Regions from separate parts of the Ancylobacter sp. WKF20 genome, predicted to be linked through region 2. Evidence: predicted binding sites of a transcription regulator. Region 2 holds the regulator's gene; each other region holds the start of a gene.
What was found. Region 2 encodes PhoB, which activates phosphate uptake and scavenging genes when phosphate is short. Its sites were predicted from a motif close to TGTCATNNANCTGTCAT; they were not measured.
Positions count from the first base shown of each region.

Region 1: the regulator PhoB is predicted to act here: its motif matches at 2,391-2,407, upstream of AncyloWKF20_RS07015 (esterase-like activity of phytase family protein).
Region 3: the regulator PhoB is predicted to act here: its motif matches at 2,309-2,325, upstream of AncyloWKF20_RS16185 (GNAT family N-acyltransferase).
Region 4: the regulator PhoB is predicted to act here: its motif matches at 2,460-2,476, upstream of phnC (phosphonate ABC transporter ATP-binding protein).

Region 1 is NZ_CP121679.1:1,529,784-1,534,519, forward strand. It holds gene AncyloWKF20_RS07015 (esterase-like activity of phytase family protein) at 111-2,327, opposite strand; gene AncyloWKF20_RS07020 (TRAP transporter substrate-binding protein) at 2,596-3,735, shown strand; gene AncyloWKF20_RS07025 (TRAP transporter small permease subunit) at 3,882-4,508, shown strand; gene AncyloWKF20_RS07030 (TRAP transporter large permease subunit) at 4,508-4,736, shown strand, end outside.
Region 2 is NZ_CP121679.1:3,667,137-3,671,872, forward strand. It holds gene AncyloWKF20_RS16905 (methylated-DNA--[protein]-cysteine S-methyltransferase) at 1-711, shown strand, start outside; gene AncyloWKF20_RS16910 (hypothetical protein) at 727-2,130, opposite strand; gene phoB (phosphate regulon transcriptional regulator PhoB) at 2,375-3,076, opposite strand; gene phoU (phosphate signaling complex protein PhoU) at 3,109-3,822, opposite strand; gene pstB (phosphate ABC transporter ATP-binding protein PstB) at 3,842-4,663, opposite strand; gene pstA (phosphate ABC transporter permease PstA) at 4,672-4,736, opposite strand, start outside.
Region 3 is NZ_CP121679.1:3,505,150-3,509,885, reverse strand. It holds gene AncyloWKF20_RS16190 (YifB family Mg chelatase-like AAA ATPase) at 1-1,206, shown strand, start outside; gene AncyloWKF20_RS16185 (GNAT family N-acyltransferase) at 2,382-3,470, shown strand; gene AncyloWKF20_RS16180 (Hsp20 family protein) at 3,643-4,065, shown strand; gene AncyloWKF20_RS16175 (DUF1150 domain-containing protein) at 4,113-4,397, shown strand; gene gshB (glutathione synthase) at 4,510-4,736, opposite strand, start outside.
Region 4 is NZ_CP121679.1:69,789-74,524, reverse strand. It holds gene phnE (phosphonate ABC transporter, permease protein PhnE) at 1-378, opposite strand, end outside; gene phnD (phosphonate ABC transporter substrate-binding protein) at 550-1,551, opposite strand; gene phnC (phosphonate ABC transporter ATP-binding protein) at 1,566-2,411, opposite strand; gene AncyloWKF20_RS00330 (hypothetical protein) at 2,907-3,368, shown strand; gene AncyloWKF20_RS00325 (hypothetical protein) at 3,469-3,666, shown strand; gene AncyloWKF20_RS00320 (hypothetical protein) at 3,673-4,736, opposite strand, start outside.

The DNA.
Region 1 (4,736 bases), 2.1 Mb from region 2:
TGTGGTCATTCCCCATCGGACAAAGCCAGCAGCCACGCAGCAAAAAGGCGGGCGCCGCGCGGCGCCCGCCTTTGGGTCAGGCAAGGATCAGCCGGAGATCGGCCGCCGGATCAGTTCAGCGTGCCGATGGCGAAGAACTCGGTCTCGCCAGACGAGCCGTCCACGCCGTCATTGTCGGTGACGATGAAAGCGTTACCGACGGCGTCAATGGTGAAGCTCTCGACCTTGTCGAGCACATAGCCATGCGGGGCGGCGAGCAGCGGCAGCAGATCCTTCACCTCGGTCTTGGTGAGAACCGGCGGCTGAGCCTCGCTGCCAAGCGCAGCCGGGGTCACGCCCTTCAGCGAGACGAAGGTGAGCTTCTTGGTCTTGGCGTTCGGACCGACCTGATTGTCGCGCTCGATGACGAGGAAGCCGTCCTTGTAGGCGGTCAGCTCGGACAGGCCCATCCAGCCCTTGGCCGGCTTGTCGAGCGGGTAGCGCACATAGGTCCAGCTCTTGTCGGCGGGCTTGTAGGCGAGGATCTTCACGAAGCCCTTCGGATCATCCTTCCACTCGCGCTGCACGGCGAGCCACACGGTCTCGTCGGCGCCCGAACCGGTGACGGCGACGCCCTCGAAGCCGAAGCGGGTCGCCTGCGCGGCCAGCGCCTCGGGCAGCGCGATCTGCTCGGCGACGGTGCCATCGGCATCAACCCGCACCAGAAGGTTCTGCGTCGGGTTCTCCTTCTTCTCCGGGTTGCCTTCCGAGGCGACCCAGAAGCCACCCTCGGGGCGCACCGCGATGCCCTCGAGGTCGAGCCCCTTGGCCGGCTTGCCGTCCACGGTAAGCACGGTCGCCTTGGTGATCTTGGCCGGCAGGCTGGTGGCGTCGACGGTGAGGATGCGCGCCTGCGCATAGGCACTGTCGGTCACGGCGTAGAGCTTGCCGGGCTCCTTCGGATCGGCCGCGAAGCCGGAAAGCGCCGACCACCAGATCGGCAGTCCGTCCGGGCCATTCTCGGAGAGGATGGTCGGATAGGCCGGCTTGGCGCCGGGCTGGCGCTGATACACGGTGACGACGGACCCGATCCCGCCATCCTCGCGCAGATCGGTCTCAGCGGCAGTAACGAACAGGTCGCGCTTGGGGATCGCCATCAGGCCCTCCGGCCCGACGCCGCCCGGCAGAACCTGCAGGAACTCCGGGGCCTCCGCGCCGCCCTTGTCGCGATAGACATAGACCAGCGAGCCGCGCTCGGAGGCGACGAAGATCAGCTTCTGGCCATCGAAGGTGGCGACTTCCGCGCCCTCCATCTCGATGCCCTTCTTGTTGCGCTTGTCGGGATAGTGCCCGACGCGCACGGCCATGTGTTCGGGCGCGACGCCGGAGTCGAACAGCAGCTTGCCGGTCTTGTCGAAGATGGAGAAGCCGCGCGTGCCGCCCTTCCAGTCGCCTTCATTGGCGATGACGAAGCGGTCATCGTCGAGCCACTGCACCGTATCGGGCTCGCGCGGCGTGTCCTTGATCGCGCTGGTGAGGTCGATCACCCCGTCCTTCTTGGTGTCGATCTTGTCGAGCGAGACCGTGCCGGCGGAGAAGCTGCCGGTCACCTTACCGGTGTTGAGATCGACCACGACGATGTGGTTGTTCTCCTGCAGGGTGATGACCACCTCGTTCTTGGAATTGATGTCGAGATATTCCGGCTCCGGGTCTTCGGGGGCGACGGCAGCAAGGCCGGTGAGCTCCACGACCTTCTTCGAGGCGTCGACGACACGGCCGTCCTTGACCTCGAAATAGGTCAGGTTGCCGGCCGGCAGCTGCGGCAGGGCGCCCTCATTCACCTCTTCGTCGCGCTCATTCTCGATCGCGATGGCGAGGAAGCGCCCGTCCGGGCTCTTGGTGACGGCGTCCGGCTGGCCGCCGAGATCCACCTTGTCCTCGACCTTGCGCGAGGCGATGTCGACCACCGCGAGATGGCCGGAGGGCTTGGACTTCGACTCCGAGGTGTTCACCCCGACATAGGCCTTGCCGCCGATCACCACCGTGGTGGTCGGCTCGCCCTCGAGCGCCACCACGCCCGCGGGCTTGGGCGCCGCCGGGTCGGTGATGTCGACAAAGCCGATGCGCTGGCCGGGGCTGTCGCTGTAGATCAGCGTGTTGCCGTCTTCGGTGAAGGTGATGATTTCCGCCGAGGTCGGCTTCGCGGCATCCGCACCGGCCGGCAGGTTGTCGATCACGTTGAAGGTGGCGATGCGGTTGAACACCGGCGCGGGCGACTGGGCCTGCGCGCCAGGCAGGGCAAGGCCCAGCACCAGGGCGGACACACCGGCGAGAAGAAGCGAGCGCATGGGAGAATCCTCGTCTGACGCGGGGGCAGGCCCCGCTCTGGCGCGCACTTCAAAAGGCGTTGCGTGACAGAGGCATGACGGCAACCGCCGGCGCCGGACGCAAAGGCACCGAAGTATTCGACTTTTGTCGAAACATTTCGCCGCAAATGCCGATATTTAGAGCTTGCACTTACCCTTGGGTCATCGTCTCCTTGGCGCATCGGGACAAGGCGCAAAAGCGCCGCCCGGCGGGCTCGACCCGCGAGGAAACGCCATAGGAGGAATCCCCATGACCGACACGTCAGGGAAGAATGCGGACCTGCGTCAGGACGTCCGCACAAGCCGTCGCCGTTTCATGACCACCGCGGCCGCGGTGGCCGGCGCCAGCGTGGTCGCCGCCCCGGCGGTGCATGCCCAGGCGCCCATCAAGCTGAAGTTCCAGTCCACCTGGCCGAACAAGGACATCTTCCACGAATTCGCCGGCGACTACGTCAAGCGCGTCAATGCGATGACGGGCGGGCGCGTGGAACTGGAAATCCTGCCGGCCGGTTCGGTCGTCCCCGCCTTCCAGATGCTCGACGCGGTGTCGTCCGGCATTCTCGACGGCGGTCACGGCGTCGCCGCCTATTGGTACGGCAAGAACAAGGCCTTCTCGCTGTTCGGCACCGCCCCCGCCTTTGGCTGGGACGCCGACGAGCTGCTCGGCTGGGTCCGCTATGGCGGCGGCCAGGAGCTTTATGACGACCTCGTGCAGAACACGCTGAAGCTCAACGTGGTCGGCATGCTCTCCGGGCCGATGCCGAGCCAGCCGCTCGGCTGGTTCAAGAAGGAGATCACCGGCCCCGCCGACATGAAGGGCATGAAGTACCGGACCGTTGGCCTCGGCGCCGATCTGTTCAAGGAATTCGGCGCGGCGGTCACCATCGTACCGGGCGGCGAAATCGTGCCGGCCATCGACCGTGGCCTGCTCGACGGCGCCGAGTTCAACAACCCCTCCTCCGACCTGGTGCTCGGCTTCCCGGACGTCGCCAAGGTCTACATGCTCGGCAGCTATCATCAGGCGCTCGAATGCTTCGAGATCCTGTTCAACAAGACCAAGTTCGACGGGCTGCCCAAGGACGTTCAGGAAATCCTCAAGGGCGCGTCCGACGCCACCTCCGCCACCATGATGTGGAAGGCGCAGGACCGTTACTCGAAGGATCTCGAGGCCATCAAGGCGCGCGGGGTCAAGGTTCTGCAGACCCCCAGATCCGTGCTGGAGGCCCAGCTCAAGGCCTGGGACGTGGTCATCGCCAACCTCTCCGCCGACCCGGTGTTCAAGAAGGTCGTCGACAGCCAGAAGGCATGGGCCAAGCGGATCGTCGGCTTCCGGCTGGAATATGAGCCGGACTCGAAGTTCGCCTACGACCACTTCTTCAAGACGGCCTGAACCACCGCCGATGGCGCCCCTCTCCGGCTACGGAGGGGGGCGTTTCGCATCCGCTGCTCTCCCCGGCATGACGCCGCGCCGGCCGCTTTCGTGCGGCCCCGCGCCGGCCCATGCCTCAAGCGTGCCCACGTGACGAGGCCCGTCCCATGCAATCCCTCCTGCTCGGCGTTGACCGGCTGAACGCCTTTGTCGGCAAGACCTTCGCCTGGTGCATCGTCGTCCTGATGCTGGCCATCACCTACGAGGTGTTCTGCCGCTATGTCCTGCGCGATCCGACCACCTGGGCCTACGATGTCAGCCTGATGCTCTATGGCGCCCTGTTCATGATGGCGGGCGCCTACACGCTCTCGCGCAACGGCCATGTGCGCGGCGACTTCATGTACCGCAAATGGTCGCCGCGGACGCAGGCCAAGAGCGACCTGGTGTTGTTCTTCCTGTTCTACTTCCCCGGCATTCTCGCGCTGATCTATGCCGGCTGGAACTACTTCCAGCTCTCCTACATGCTCAACGAGCACTCCTCCTTCAGCCCCGACGGCCCGGTGATCTGGCCGTTCAAGGCGCTGATCCCCATCACCGGCGTGCTCCTGCTGCTGCAGGGCATCGTCGAGGTGGTGCGCTGCCTGATCTGCATCCGTGACGGCGACTGGCCCCAGCGCCTCCACGACGTCGAGGAGATGGAGAAGATCATCCTCGAAGAAGCCGCCACAAAGGACGATCCCGAAGCCGTCCTCAACGCCATCGAACGTGAATCCACCACGCGGGGATCGCTGTGATGTTTCTTTCGGACCCCGCCCTCGGCATCCTGATGCTGGTGCTGTTCCTGATTTTCCTGATGCTCGGCTTTCCCATCGCCTTCACGCTGATGGCGCTGGGCGTGGGCTTCGGCTACTTCACGCAAGGGGACAGCATCTTCAACCTCTTCGTCCAGCGCACCTATTCGGTGATGGCGAATGACGTGCTGATTTCCATCCCGCTCTTCCTGTTCATGGGCTATGTGATCG
Region 2 (4,736 bases):
CATTTCGGCATGACCTTTCTCGACATGGCCCGCCACCGGCGGCTGCGCGAGGGCTTCGAGACGATGGCGCTTGGCGGCTCGGTGATCGCCGCGCAGCAGGAGGCGGGGTTTCAGTCGGCGAGCGCCTTCCGCGCCGCCTTCGCCCGGCTGATCGGCTGCGCCCCCGGCGACATCGCCGGCGAAGGGCGGCTGCTGGCCGACTGGATCGGCACGCCGCTCGGCGACATGATCGCCATTTCCAGCCCCACCCATCTGCACCTGCTCGAATTCGTCGAGCGGCGCGGCCTGCCGGCCGAGATCGCCCGGCTGCGCCAGGGCGTGAAGGGCGCGCTCGGCATTGGCAGCACGGCGCCGACCGAGCAAATCCGCGCCGAGCTCGGCGCCTACTTCGCCGGGCGCTCGGCGGATTTCGCGACGCCCGTCGCGCTCGACGGCAGCGCCTTCACCCGCGCCGTCTGGGCGGAGCTGCGGCGCATCCCGGCGGGGGAGAGCGTGAGCTATGCCGAGATCGCCCGCCGCATCGGCACGCCCGCGGCCATTCGCGCGGTGGCGCGGGCGAACGGCGCCAACCAGCTGGCCCTCATCATCCCCTGCCACCGCGTCATCGGCGCGGATGGCGCGCTCACCGGCTATGGCGGCGGCCTCTGGCGCAAGCAGCGCCTGCTGGAGATCGAGGCGCAGTACCGCGTGCGGCCGCAGCGGACGGGGTGAGGCGCGCGTCTTTCCCTACAGCGCTAGGACGCGGCGCGCGTGGCGCGCGCGGGCAATGCAGGCCAGCGAGGTGACGATGACCAGTGCCGCGAACACGCCGGGCGGGAAGATGTAGCGCGCATCCCCCGCCGGGGCGGCGACGAAGAGCAGTCCCAGAAAACCGAGCGTGCCGGCATAGAGCGCGAGCGGCAGTATTGCGCCCCGCCGGTCGATCCACAGCGCCGGCAGCAGGAAGAACAGGGCAAGCCCCGCCAGCACATAGCCACGCCGCCACGGCGCGTTGGCGCCCTCGACGATCATCTGGATGAGGCGGGCCGCGCGCTCGGGAAAGGCCAGGGTGAAGCCGTAGGGATTGTCGTCGATGCCGCCATGGGTCGGGTAATAGGTGACGGGGGTGTTGAGGCCCATCTGCTGCTCGAACACCGCAAGGCGGGTGGCGAGATAGCAGCCGGGATGCGCGACCAGAATCTCCCGCCAGCGCTGCTCGATGGCCGGCACGCTGCGCCACACATAGCGGGTGCCGAGGCGCTCATTCCATAGCGGCGTGTCGAAGGTCAGGTTGATATGGCGGGGATTGTACAGCGCCCGCAGCTCCTCCACCGTGAACGGGTCGCCGGGGGTGACGACATCGGTCAGCAGGGACTGCCCGGCGCAGACCGAGGTGCCGGCGATGTCCCACAGCTTGATGTTCGTCATCATCGGCGCGACCGACGGCAGCCGCTGGAGGTCCGGCAGGCGCCAGAGCGTGCTCGCATAGGCAAGAGCCAGCGTCACCACGATGCCGAGACCGGCCGCCGCCTGCTGCCGGCCGGTCGATGCGGGACCGGCGGGCCGCCAGACGACCAGCAGCATGAAGGGCAGCACCAGCGGCAGGGCGTTGTAGCGCAGTGCGATGGAGATGGTGACGCAGGCGAACAGCGCGAGGAATCTCGCCCAGGAGAAGCGGCGCGTGCCTGAGAGCCAAAGGGCGACCGCCATGACGGCGAAGGTGCCGACGGTCACGTCCTTCCACAGCACGATCAGGGCGCCGAGCAGCGTGGGAAACGCGACGAACAGGCCGAAGAACATCGCCATGAGCGGGACCGACACGGTGGCCGATGGCGCGAGATGGCGGATGATGAGGTTGGCCGAGAGGAACAGGGCGAAGGACTGGAAGAGCAGCAGCCCGCCGGGATTGCCGGGCAGGTGCCGGAAGATGAAGAACAGATAGTCATGCACGGGCGGCCATAGCGCCGTGTCGACCCCCTCAATGGACTGGCGGTAGGCATAGAGGCTGTCGAACGACATCAGCCCCGGCCAGACTGTGAAGGCGATAAAGGCGGTCGCGAGGCCCGCCAGCAGGAAGGCGGCCCATAGATCGGCCCGTCGGGCCTCGCCGGCGTCTGCCTCCGGCAGAGGCGCGCTCTCGGGCGCTGACATTGACGTGACCATCCGCTCTCCATCGGGAGGACCGCGCCGGCAGGGAGCGAATGAGACGCGCACCGTCGCGGTAGGCGGATGATGTTTCATATCCCGCCGCGGGAGGCAACGCGGCAGGGGCGCGGTAGGGGCTGGCACGCGGGCTCCGCGCCTTCATGAAAAAGCCGCCGGTCCTCGCGGATCGGCGGCTTGTCATTCAGGTTCCGCGCCTAGGGCACGGGGGCGAACATCGCTTCGCCCCCGCTCAATGGGCGCGGGCGAACATCTCGTTGAACGAGTAGCCCGAGCCGCGCACGGTGCGGATGGGGTCCGGCTGGCGCGGGCGATTGAGCGCCTTGCGCAGGCGGCCGACATGCACGTCGACCGTGCGCTCGTCGATATAGACGTCCTGGCCCCACACGCCATCGAGCAGTTGCTCGCGCGAATAGACCCGGCCGGGCGACTGCATGAGGAATTCGAGCAGCCGGAATTCGGTCGGGCCGAGATGCAGCTCGCGCCCGGCGCGGTGGACGCGCTTGGTCTCGCGGTCGAGCTCGATGTCGCCGGCGCGCAAGAGCGTCGAGACATGCTCGGGCTTGGCCCGGCGCAGCAGGGCCCGCACGCGGGCGACCAGCTCGGGCACCGAGAAGGGCTTCACCACATAGTCGTCGGCGCCGGTGGCGAGGCCGCGCACCCGCTCGGTCTCCTCGCCGCGGGCGGTGAGCATGAGAACGGGCATGCGCTCGGTCTCCGGCCGGGCCCGCAGGCGCCGGCACAGCTCGATGCCGGAGAGGCCCGGCAGCATCCAGTCGAGGATCAGGAGGTCCGGCACGCTCTCGCGCAGCCGGGTCTCCGCCTCGTCGCCGCGCCCCACGCTGTCGACGGCATAGCCTTCGGATTCGAGGTTGTAGCGCAGCAGGAGGGTGAGGGGCTCCTCATCCTCCACGATCAGAATATTGGTGGGCATGGCGTCATCCCCGGTCGTCGGTCACGCCGGCCTCAGGCCGGGAAGGGCAGCGAGGTGAGGCTGCTGGTATCCTGCTTCGGCCGCTCGTCGGTGAGCTGCTGACCGGTGGCGAGATAGTTCACGGTCTCGGCGATGTTGGTGGCGTGGTCGCCGATGCGCTCGATGTTCTTGGCGCAGAACAGCAGATGCGTGCACAGCGAGATGTTGCGCGGATCCTCCATCATATAGGTCAGGAGTTCGCGGAACAGCGAGGTGTAGAGGACGTCGATGTCGCCATCGCGGCGCCAGACTTCCAGCGCGCGGTCATTGTCGCGGCTGGCATAGGAGTCCAGCACCATCTTGAGTTGCTCCAGCACCATGCCGGACATGTGCTCGACGCCGCGCACCAGCTTCTGCGGGTGGAACTCGCCGGTCAGCGCCAGCACGCGCTTGGCGGTGTTCTTGGCGAGGTCGCCGATGCGCTCGAGGTCGTTGGCGATGCGCATGGCGGCCACGATCTCGCGCAGGTCGCCGGCCAGCGGCTGGCGGCGGGCGATGGTGAGGATGGCCTTTTCCTCGATCTCGCGCTGGAGCAGGTCGACCGGGCCGTCGAGCACGATCACCTTCTGGGCGAGCTCGGTGTCGCGCTTGACCAGCGCCTCGACCGAATCCGCGACGAGGCGCTCGGCCTGACCACCCATCTCCACCACGCGGCGGCTGAGTTCCTTGAGGTCGGCGTCGAAGGACGAAACGATATGTTCGGTCATGGGAGGCTCCTCTGCCGGCTCAGCCGAAGCGGCCGGTGATGTAGTCGCGGGTGCGGGCCTCGCGCGGATTGGTGAAGATCTCGTTCGACGCGGCGACCTCGATCAGCTCGCCGAGATAGAAGAAGGAGGTGATGTCGGCGCAGCGCGCCGCCTGCTGCATGTTGTGCGTCACGATGACGATGGTGAATTCCTGCTTCAGCTCGTCGATCAGGTCCTCGATCTTCGAGGTCGAGATCGGGTCGAGCGCCGAGGTGGGCTCGTCGAGCAGGATCACTTCCGGGCGCACGGCGATGGTGCGGGCGATGCACAGGCGCTGCTGCTGGCCGCCGGACATGCCGAGCGCGGAGGTGTGGAGACGGTCCTTGGTCTCCTCCCAGATCGCCGCCTTGCGCAGGCACCACTCCACGCGCTCGTCCATCTGCGCCTTGGAGAGCCGCTCATGCAGCTTCACGCCGAAGGCGATGTTGTCATAGATCGACATCGGGAAGGGCGTCGGCTTCTGGAACACCATGCCGATGCGCGAGCGCACCACGGTGGAGTCCAGCTCCTTGGAGAGCAGGTCGACGCCGTCGAACAGGATCTTCCCTTCCGCGCGCTGGCCCGGATAGAGCTGGTACATGCGGTTGAAGATGCGCAGCAGCGTGGACTTGCCGCAGCCCGAGGGGCCGATCATCGCGGTGACGCGCTTCTCGGGGATCTCGAAATTGATGTTCTTCAGGGCGTGGTTGTCGCCATAGAAGAAATTCAGCCCCTCGACCTTGAGCTTGGGCTCGGCGGACGGCGCGGTGGCGCGGTTCACGGCGGAGGCGATGTCGATCGACGTTTCAGCAGCGAAATTCATGGTCCGTCTCACTTCATCTTCGCCAGGACGAGGCGGGAAAGAATGTTCAGGGTCAGCACCCCGACGGTGATGA
Region 3 (4,736 bases), 160 kb from region 2:
GCGCTCGATGGCCGCATCGCCCCGGTCGCCGGCGTGCTGCCCGCCGCCATCGGCGCCAATGCGCGCGGCCACGGCCTCATCTGCCCGGAAGCCTGCGGGGCGGAAGCCGCCTGGGCGAGCCCGGACATGCCGGTGCTGGCGCCGGCCTCGCTCATGCAGCTGGTCAATCATTTCAGCGGCCGCCAGCTGCTCGGCCGGCCCGAGCCCCGGCTTGAGGGCGGCAACGCCGCGCTGCCGGACCTCGCCGAGGTGAAGGGGCAGGAAACCGCCAAGCGGGCGCTCGAGATCGCCGCCGCCGGCCGGCACAATCTCCTGCTCTGCGGCCCGCCGGGCGCCGGCAAGTCGATGCTGGCGCAGCGCCTGCCCTCCATCCTGCCCCCGCTCGGCCCGGCCGAGCTGCTGGAGGTCTCGATGATCGCCTCGGTGGCCGGCGCCCTGCAGGGCGGCGCGCTCACCAATCGCCGCCCGTTCCGCGCCCCGCATCATTCCGCCAGCATGGCCGCCATGGTGGGCGGCGGCATGCGGGCGCGGCCGGGCGAGGTCTCGCTTGCCCATAATGGCGTGCTGTTCCTCGACGAGCTGCCGGAATTCGCCCCCGTCGTGCTGGATTCGCTGCGCCAGCCGCTGGAGACCGGCGAGGCGGTGATCGCCCGCGCCAATCACCGCATCGCCTATCCCGCCCGCTTCCAGCTCATCGCCGCGATGAATCCCTGCCGCTGCGGGCGCGCGGGCGAGCCCGGCCATACCTGCCGGCGCGGGCCGCGCTGCGCCAGCGAGTATCAGGACCGGCTCTCCGGCCCCTTCCTCGACCGCATCGACCTGCATCTCGACGTGCCCGCCGTGGCGGCGATTGATCTGGTGCGGCCGGGCCCTTCCGAGCCGAGCGCGGCGGTCGCCGCCCGCGTGAGCGCGGCGCGGCAGGCCCAGCGCGCCCGCTTCCGCGCGCTCGGCCGCCCGGACCTGTCGACCAATGCCGAGGCGAGCGGGCCGATCCTCGAGGAGATCGCCGCCCCGGACGAGGCGGGCGCGGCTTTGCTGGCGGACGCCGCCCGGCTGATGCGGCTCTCGGCGCGCGGCTATCACCGCGTGCTGCGCGTCGCCCGCACGCTGGCCGACCTCGCCGGCGCCGAGAGCGTCGGGCGCACCCAGATCGCCGAAGCCCTCGCCTACCGCTCCGCCGCCGACCGCGCCGCCGCGGCGGCGTGAGGGGGCGGGGGGCTGGCGAACCGACGGGGTTGTGGCACCCACGCTTCGAGAAAGCGGAGGTCGCGACACACCTTAACGACGTCATGGCCGGGCTTGACCCGGCCATCCACGACTCCCGGCCGCCGCACGCATCGAAAAGACGTGGATCCCCGGGTTAAGCCCGGGGATGACGGGCGCGAATGTGGAGGGACGCGTGAGGGGCAAAGGCGTCATCCCGGACGGCCAACGGCCGAGCCGGGATCGCTCGCAGGTACGGGATCGCGCGCCGAGCCGGGATCGTGTCCCGCCGAAGCCCCCGAACGATCCCGGCTCTCCGCTTCGCTCCGGCCGGGATGACGACCTGCGGACGGGTAGCTCGACGGCCTGCGTCCTGCCGGGCGCGGCAGAGGCACATGGCCGGCCAGCATCGTGCCGGTCGCGGCAGAAGGGCGCGGCCAAACCGTTTCCCGGACAAGCCACGCGGCGCCCACCCTAACGACGTCATGGCCGGGCTTGACCCGGCCATCCACGACTCCCCGCCGCACGCCGCCAAAGACGTGGATCCCCGGGTCAAGCCCGGGGATGACGGCGTGCTGAAGGTCAACGTCATCCCGGACGGCCAACGGCCGAGCCGGGATCGCTCGCAGGTACGGGATCGCGCGCCGAGCCAGAATCGTGCCCCACCTATGCCCCAACGATCCCGGCTCTCCGCTTCGCTGCGGCCGGGATGACTGCCTGCGGAGGGGGTAGCTCGACGGCCTGCGTCGTGCCGGGCGCGGCAGAAGGGCGCGGCCAAACCGTTTCCCGGACAAGCCACGCGGCGCCCAACCCTAACGACGTCATGGCCGGGCTTGACCCGGCCATCCACGACTCCCCGCCGCCGCACGCCGCCAAAGACGTGGATCCCCGGGTCAAGCCCGGGGATGACGGCGTACTGAAACTCAAACGTCATCCCGGACGGCCGAAGGCCGAGCCGGGATCGCGCGCCGCGAAAGCCCCCCGACGATCCCGGCTCTCCGCTTCGCTCCGGCCGGGATGACGCCTGCGGAGGGGGAGGCGGCGGACATCTGGCGGGAATGGCCCGGGGCGGACGGTGCCAGGCCGACCCGCCACGCCCGCCGCCTGTCACATGCGCGTCCTAGAGATGTGATTCTTCTCGGGGGATCGATATAATCGACCGGAGCCGGGGGATTGTGATGACCGAGATGCTGGCCGACGCGACTGTCGAAACGGCGCCTGCCACCGCCGCCTCGGTCCTGCGGGCGCTGCTGAAGCCCGCTTTCCTCCGCCCCTCCGTGCTCGCCCCGGCGCTGCTGCGGCCGCTGCGCCCCGCTCGTGCCGCTTCAACCTCCACCCCGTCGACCCCCGCCCCGCTGCGCCTCGTGCCGGCGGCGCTCGACCCCTCCCGCTTCATGCCGGCGCTGCGTTCCTATTCGGGCCTGCGCCACCGCGAGAGCCGCTCGCCCGGCGGGCCGGTGGTGCTCGGGCGCATCGGCGCGCTGGAAGTGCGCCTCGCGGTGACGGCGGCCGATGTGCGCCGCGCCCAGCGCCTGCGCTACGAGGTGTTCTATGAGGAGATGTCGGCGATCCCCGCCGCCGCCGCCCGCCTCGCCCGGCGCGATGTCGACGCGTTCGACGCCATTTGCGACCACCTTCTGGTGCTCGACCATGACAATTGCCGCATGGTGCGCGGCCGCGCCGTGCCGCGCGTGGTCGGCACCTACCGGCTGCTGCGGCAGGAGATCGCCCAGCGCCATGGCGGCTTCTACACGGCGGGCGAGTTCGACATCGCCCCGCTGCTCGCCCGCCATCCCGGCCGGCGCTTCCTGGAGCTCGGCCGCTCCTGCGTGCTGCGCCCCTACCGCACCAAGCGCACAGTGGAGCTGCTCTGGCACGGCATCTGGGCCTATGTCCGCCAGCACGGCATTGATGTGATGTTCGGCTGCGCCAGCCTGGAAGGCACTAATCCGGCGGCGCTCGCCCGCCCGCTCGCCTTCCTGCATCATTTCGCCCCGGTCGATCCGGAATGGTCGGCCGACGCCCTGCCCCGCCACGCCGCGCGCATGGACCTCGTGCCGGTCGAGGGGCTCGACGCCAAGGCGGCGCTGAACGAACTGCCGCCGCTCATCAAGGGCTATCTGCGGCTCGGCGCGCAGATCGGCCGCGGCGCCGTGGTCGATCACCAGTTCGGCACGACGGATGTGCTGATCGTGCTGCCGGTCGAGCGCATCAGCCCGCGCTATCTCGATCATTTCGGCGTCAATGGCGAGCGCCACGCCGCCTGAACGGCGGACGGATCGGCGATCCCGCCGGCGATGCATCGCGCGCGGCCTTTTCGCGCAGGCCCGGCGCCAATGATCTTGCGCGCCACGCCGCCCTCTCCCATATCTGAGCGCAACGGGACGCCGTCACCGGGTCCCATCACGCAAAGTCGCTTCAGACAAGGACTTTGGGAGCATGTCGCGTATTCCCTCGCTGTCGAGCCCCTTCCTGCTCGGCTTTGATGAGGTCGAGCGGGCGCTCGACCGCGTCATGAAAGGCTCGGACGGCTATCCGCCCTATAATGTGGAGCGGGTCTGCCTCACCGGGGAGCCGGACCGCCTGCGCATCACGCTGGCCGTCGCCGGTTTCACCCGCGAGCAGCTCGACGTCACCGTCGAGGAGAAGGAACTCGTGATCCGCGGCCGCCAGGTCGACGAGACCGAGCGTGTCTATCTTCATCGCGGCATCGCCGCCCGCCAGTTCCAGCGCACCTTCGTGCTGGCCGATGGCATGCGGGTTCTCGGCGCCGAGCTGAAGAACGGTCTCCTGTCGGTCGATCTCGTCCGACCGGAACCGGAACGCGTCGTCCGACGTATCACCATAGCGACCGACGAGTGAGGGTGCCCGAAATCCGGTCTCGACAGCTACGAAAGGAGTCGCGGACCATGACCAATGACTTCCAGATTGATGCGGCCTCGGTTGGCGAGGCCATGGCCGGGGCGCTGTCCCCCGAAGCCTTCGCCAATCTCGGCGACGGGCATATCGCCTATGTGAAACCCATCCGTTCGGAACAGGCGGCGGAGATGTTTCCGCAGGCGCGCCTCGCGCCGGGGCTGCAGCTCTACACGCTGAATGCCGCCGACGGCACGCCGATCATGCTGACCGACAGCCGCGAGGCGGCGATCGCCTCCGCGCAGCAGAACGAGCTGGTAACGCTGAGCCTGCACTGATCGGTCAGTTGAGCTGGACGGATCGGCCTCATCGGCCTGATCGTCCACCCGACTGCACTGACAATCCACGGCCGGCCGAGGGGAAAAACCCCGCGGCCGGCCGTTTTGTTTGTCAGCCGCGCCGGGCCTCGATCGCGTCCCACACCTTGGCCGCGAGGTTGCCGCCACCCAGCCGCTCAATGGCGCGCAGCCCGGTCGGGGCGGTCACGTTGATCTCGGTGAGATAGCCGCCGATCACGTCTATCCCCGTGAGCAGCAAGCCTTTTTCCCGCAGCGAGGGGCCGAGCCGCTCGCAGATCTCGCGCTCGCGGGGGGTAAGGTCCGTCTCCTTCGCCGCGC
Region 4 (4,736 bases), 1.0 Mb from region 2:
ATCCATCACCCGGCGGATCGGGAAGGCGACCCAGCGCGGCACGACATTGTCGGCCGAGAGGATGCCGAAGGGGATGCCGGCGATCACCGCCAGCAGCGTGCCCCAGATGGCGATGGCCAGCGTCTCCAGCATCGCGTTGAAATAGACGTCGATGTCGGTGAAGTCGGGCCGCAGGAAGTCGGCGCCCAGTGTCGCCATGTTGCCGGCGTCGCGCACCAGCTGCGCCGGGTCCATCTCCGCCTCATGCCAGGAGAACACCAGCACCGTCACGCCAGCCGCCGCGATGGCGAGGCGGGCGAGACGCGTGGTCAGCGGCGTGTGCGGCGGGGCCGGCAGCGCGGCGACGGCGGAGCGGTGGGCGGCAGCAGAGCTGGTCATGGGGCGAGACAATCCGTCCGGGAGATCCGAGGGCGGGAGCAGCCGAAACCGGCTGCCACGAAGACGGGGCGGCACGCGGGCCGCCCCGGATCGGCGAGAAACGGGGCGGCGCAGACGCCGCCGCTTCTTGGGTAGAGAACGGGGCGGCGCAGGCGCCGCCCCTATGCCACCTCACATGGAGGGGAGCTTCTTCTGCTGCTCGTCGAGGGCGGCGAGCTTGGCGTCGATTTCCTTGATCTTCGCGGCCTTCTCGTCAGCCGAGAGCTTCTCGTCGTTCTGCGCCTTGACCTTCGCCTTGAACAGCTCGAGCTGGCGGATCGGGATCAGCTGGGCGTCGGAGGAGGCGAGGAAGGGGCCCCAGCCGTCCGAGGTCTTGGCGAGCACGGCGCGGGCCGCCTCGATCTCTTCCGGCGTGCCGTTGCGGCCATAGGTCATGAAGAAGGTGTAGATCTTCGCCTTCAGGTCGGCCGGCAGGTCCTTGCGCCACACGATCGGGTCGCCGGCGATCATCGGCGAGCGCCACACTTCCTTGATCTTCTTCGCCTCTTCCGGGCGGGTCATCTGCAGGCGGGTCATGTTTTCGGTGTTGTTGGTCGCGAAGTCGACCTGCTTGTTGGCCACCGCGAGCAGGTTGCTCTCATGGTTGCCGCTGACGACGCGCTTGTAGCACTTCACCGGGTCGACATTGTTCATCGCGAACACGTAGTAGCTCGGGACCAGGAAGCCCGAGGTCGAGTTCGGATCGCCATTGCCGAAGTTATAACCCTTCGAGCAATCAAGGATGTCCTTGAGGTTGTTGATGTCGCTGCGGTCGACATTGGTGACGATCAGCGAGTAATAGCCCGAGGAACCGTCCGGCTTGGCGGTCTTGACGAACACTTCGCCATTGGCGCGGTCCACCGCTTCCATGGCCGACTTGTTGCCGAACCAGCCGATATCGACCTTCTTGAAGCGCATGCCCTCGATGACGCCGGCATAGTCGCCGACGAAGAACGGCTTCACCGGCACGCCGATGGCCTTTTCCATGTCCTTGAGCAGGGGCTCGAAGCTCTTGGCGAGGTTCGCCGAGGACTCGGTGGAGATGAAGCCGAAGTTCAGCTCCTTGACTTCCTGCGCCGCCAGCGGGGCGGTCAGGCCGGCGAGCACGAGGCCGGCCGCGAGAATGCGCTTCATGGATGTCGCTCCTGTCAGGATACGGTCTGGATGTCGGGGGTCTCGGCCGGCACGGAGGCGCCGACGACGAACTGGCTGGGCAGGATCAGCTCCTCGGCGCTGGCGCCGTAGAGCTCGGTCAGGAACGCGGCGTTGATCTGCGACGCCGGGCCGTCAAACACGACGCGGCCGGCATTCATCGCCACCACGCGGTCGAAATAGGCGGTGGCGTAGTCCACCTGGTGCAGCGAGACGACCAGCGCGATGCCGTGGTCGCGGCTCATCGTCACCAGCGTGTCCATCACCCGCTTGGCGGATTTCGGGTCGAGCGAGGCGATGGGCTCGTCCGCCAGCACGAGCTTGGCGCCCTGCACCAGCGCGCGGGCAATGGCGACGCGCTGCTGCTGGCCGCCGGAGAGTTCGCGCGCCCGCTTCATGGCGTGCTGGGCGATGCCGACCTCGGCCAGCGCGGCATAGGCGGTGCGGCGCTCATCGTCGTTGAACAGGCCGAGCGTGCCGCGCAGCACGCTGATGCGCCCGAGCGCGCCGACCAGCACATTGGTCAGCACCGACATGCGCCCGGCGAGCGCGAATTGCTGGAACACGAGGCCGATATGCCGGCGCGCCGCGCGCACATCACCGGCGAGCCTGCCGCCTTCCTGCACCTTCACGCCGAAGGAATGCACCGCGCCGGAGCCCTGCCCCTGCGGATCGGCGAGAATGAGGCCCGCGGCGAGGCGGATCAGCGTCGACTTGCCGGAGCCGGAGGCCCCGATGAGCGCCACGCGCTCGCCCGGCTGGATGGTCAGCGAGACATTCTCCACGGCGCGCATGGCGCCATAGGTCTTGCTCACACGGTCGAGTTGAAGCGCTGCCGCCATCGGATCTCCGCCGGCCTGTGAAAGACCGGCTTGGGGTAGTCCCGGGCGATGACACGTCGATGAAGCCCATGCGACAGTTCCGTGAACCTCCCGGACCTAACGTCATCCCGGACGGCCAAAGGCCGATCCGGGATCGCGAGCCGCCACTGACCAGGAAAGCGTGGCGTACGATCCCGGCTCTCCGCTGCGCTCCGGCCGGGATGACGGCTGTGGGGCCCGTGTCCCGGACGCCTGCAGCGCCAGCGGAAGGCGAGCCGGGACCCAGCGGACGAGTCTTTGGCCGTCTCTCGTGACGGCAGAGAACAACAAAGCCGCCTGCGGCGGAGTCTCCCCTGGGCCCCGGATCATCGCCGCGCCCTGCGCGGCTTGTCCGGGGAACGGGTGAGCTGCCTCCCCGCATTGACCCCCGCTCTCCCCGCCCCCACCATGGCGCGGGGCGCGCGCCGCAGGGCGCGGACGGCGCGGCCGCGCAGGGACGCTTCTATCGGGGGACGCATGTATTACGCGATCATTCTGCTCACCATGGTGATCCTGCCAGTGGTGAGCATCGCCGGCGAACTCGCGACCACCAGCGGCGTCGGCGCCTTCGTCGTGGTCGCCATCAAATGGTTCGCCTTCTGGGCGGTGGGCGTGCGACTGCTGCTCGCCGGCGTCACGCAGATCTGGAAGCCGGCCTTCACCGTGAAGGGCATTCTCGGCATCGACGAGCCGCGCGCCCATGTACTGGCGCAGGAGCTTGGCTTCGCCAATGTCGCCATCGGCCTGACCGGCCTGCTGTCGCTGGTGTTTTCCGCCTGGGTGCTGCCGGTGGCGCTGGTCGGCGGCCTGTTCCTCGGCCTCGCCGGCCTCAACCACGCCCGCCGCCCGCACCGCAACCTGCGCGAGACGGTCGCCATGTATTCCGACCTCTGGGCGGCGATCATCCTGCTGGCGGCACTGCTGCTCAGCCTGGTGTGAGGACTATACTCGGCAAGGGTCCGTGGACACAGGGCAATGCACACGGATTGCAAAACAACCTGTGGTAGCGTTTCATGAGCTGTCAGATGGGGGCAGAGCCATGATCCTGATCAAATTGACCCGACCCGACAAATCCGCCGTCTTCATCAATGCCGATGAAATCCAGTCTTTCGCGGAGGCGCCGCCAGATACGGCGGCGAAGCCCGGCCTGACGCGGGTCACGTTTCGCAGCCGGGGACAACAGGACGTCGCGGAGACGCCCGAACAGGTCGCGGCAGCTCTTGGCTTTACGGGCTAGCTCGCCCTACCGCCCGCGAAACCCGACATAGCCGCCCTCCCCGTCGAACAGCACGTCATAGCCGTTCAGCAGGTGGAACGAGGTGTTCACGAACACCCGGTCCGGGGCGACGCGCAGATGGATCGCCTCGGGGGCGAGCGGGGAGCCGTCGCCGACGGTGAAGGCGTAGAGCGGAAAAGCCTGCACTCCCGCGCCGACGCTGATGGCGACCTGCGTGCCCTCCGGCAGCGTGCGGGCGGGTGACCCGTCCGCACCTACCCCCGCGGCCCCGGCCTGCGCGGCGGGCACGGTCATGAACATGGCGCCGACGCCGGTATCGACCAGCGCGCTGCCGCAGGCGGGCGGGGTCGCGCCATTCAGGCTGATGCAAGCGGGCGTCGGCTGCCAGTCCGTGCCATCCGGCCGGCGCTCCAGCTTGAGGTAGCGGAAGGGCCCGCGCGTATTGGCGGCGGTGAGGCCGATATGCACGCCCTCCGTGGTGAGGATGTAGCCCTGCCGGCGCGGGCGCTCGCCCGGCGCGATGTTGAGCAGCGGGTTCTTGTCCGGCGTGCTCTGGCTCTGCCGGTCGGCCTCGCGGGCAAAGCCCACGCCGACCATGGCGATATGGCGCGGGTCGCTGGAGGGCGTGCAGTCGCGCGCGCTCGACAGGCAGCGCACCTCAGTCACCGCCAGCACCGGCAGCGGCGCGGTGGTGAGGCTCGCGCCTTCCTTGCCGGAGAGCGTGACCGGGGTCACCACCCATTGGCCGACCATCACCCGGCCGGAACTCGTATAGGTCAGCTCGCCCGGCCCCTGCACGGGGAGCTGGTTCAGGCCGGGGATGTAGGTGGCGGCGACCACGATGCCGGTGGAGCCGGAATCGAGATCCGCGCTCAGCACCTCGCCGCCGAAGGACAGGCCGATGCGCGGCACGCGGGCAATGCCGCCGGGCTGCGCATCGAGGTAGCGCAGGAACAGCCCCTCGCGGAAGGCGCTGTAATCCGGCGCGCCGCCGGGCGCCTCCTGCGCGGCGAGCGGAGCGGAAACCAGGAGGGACGCGGCGATGAGCGTTCCGAAGATGGTGGGAAGGC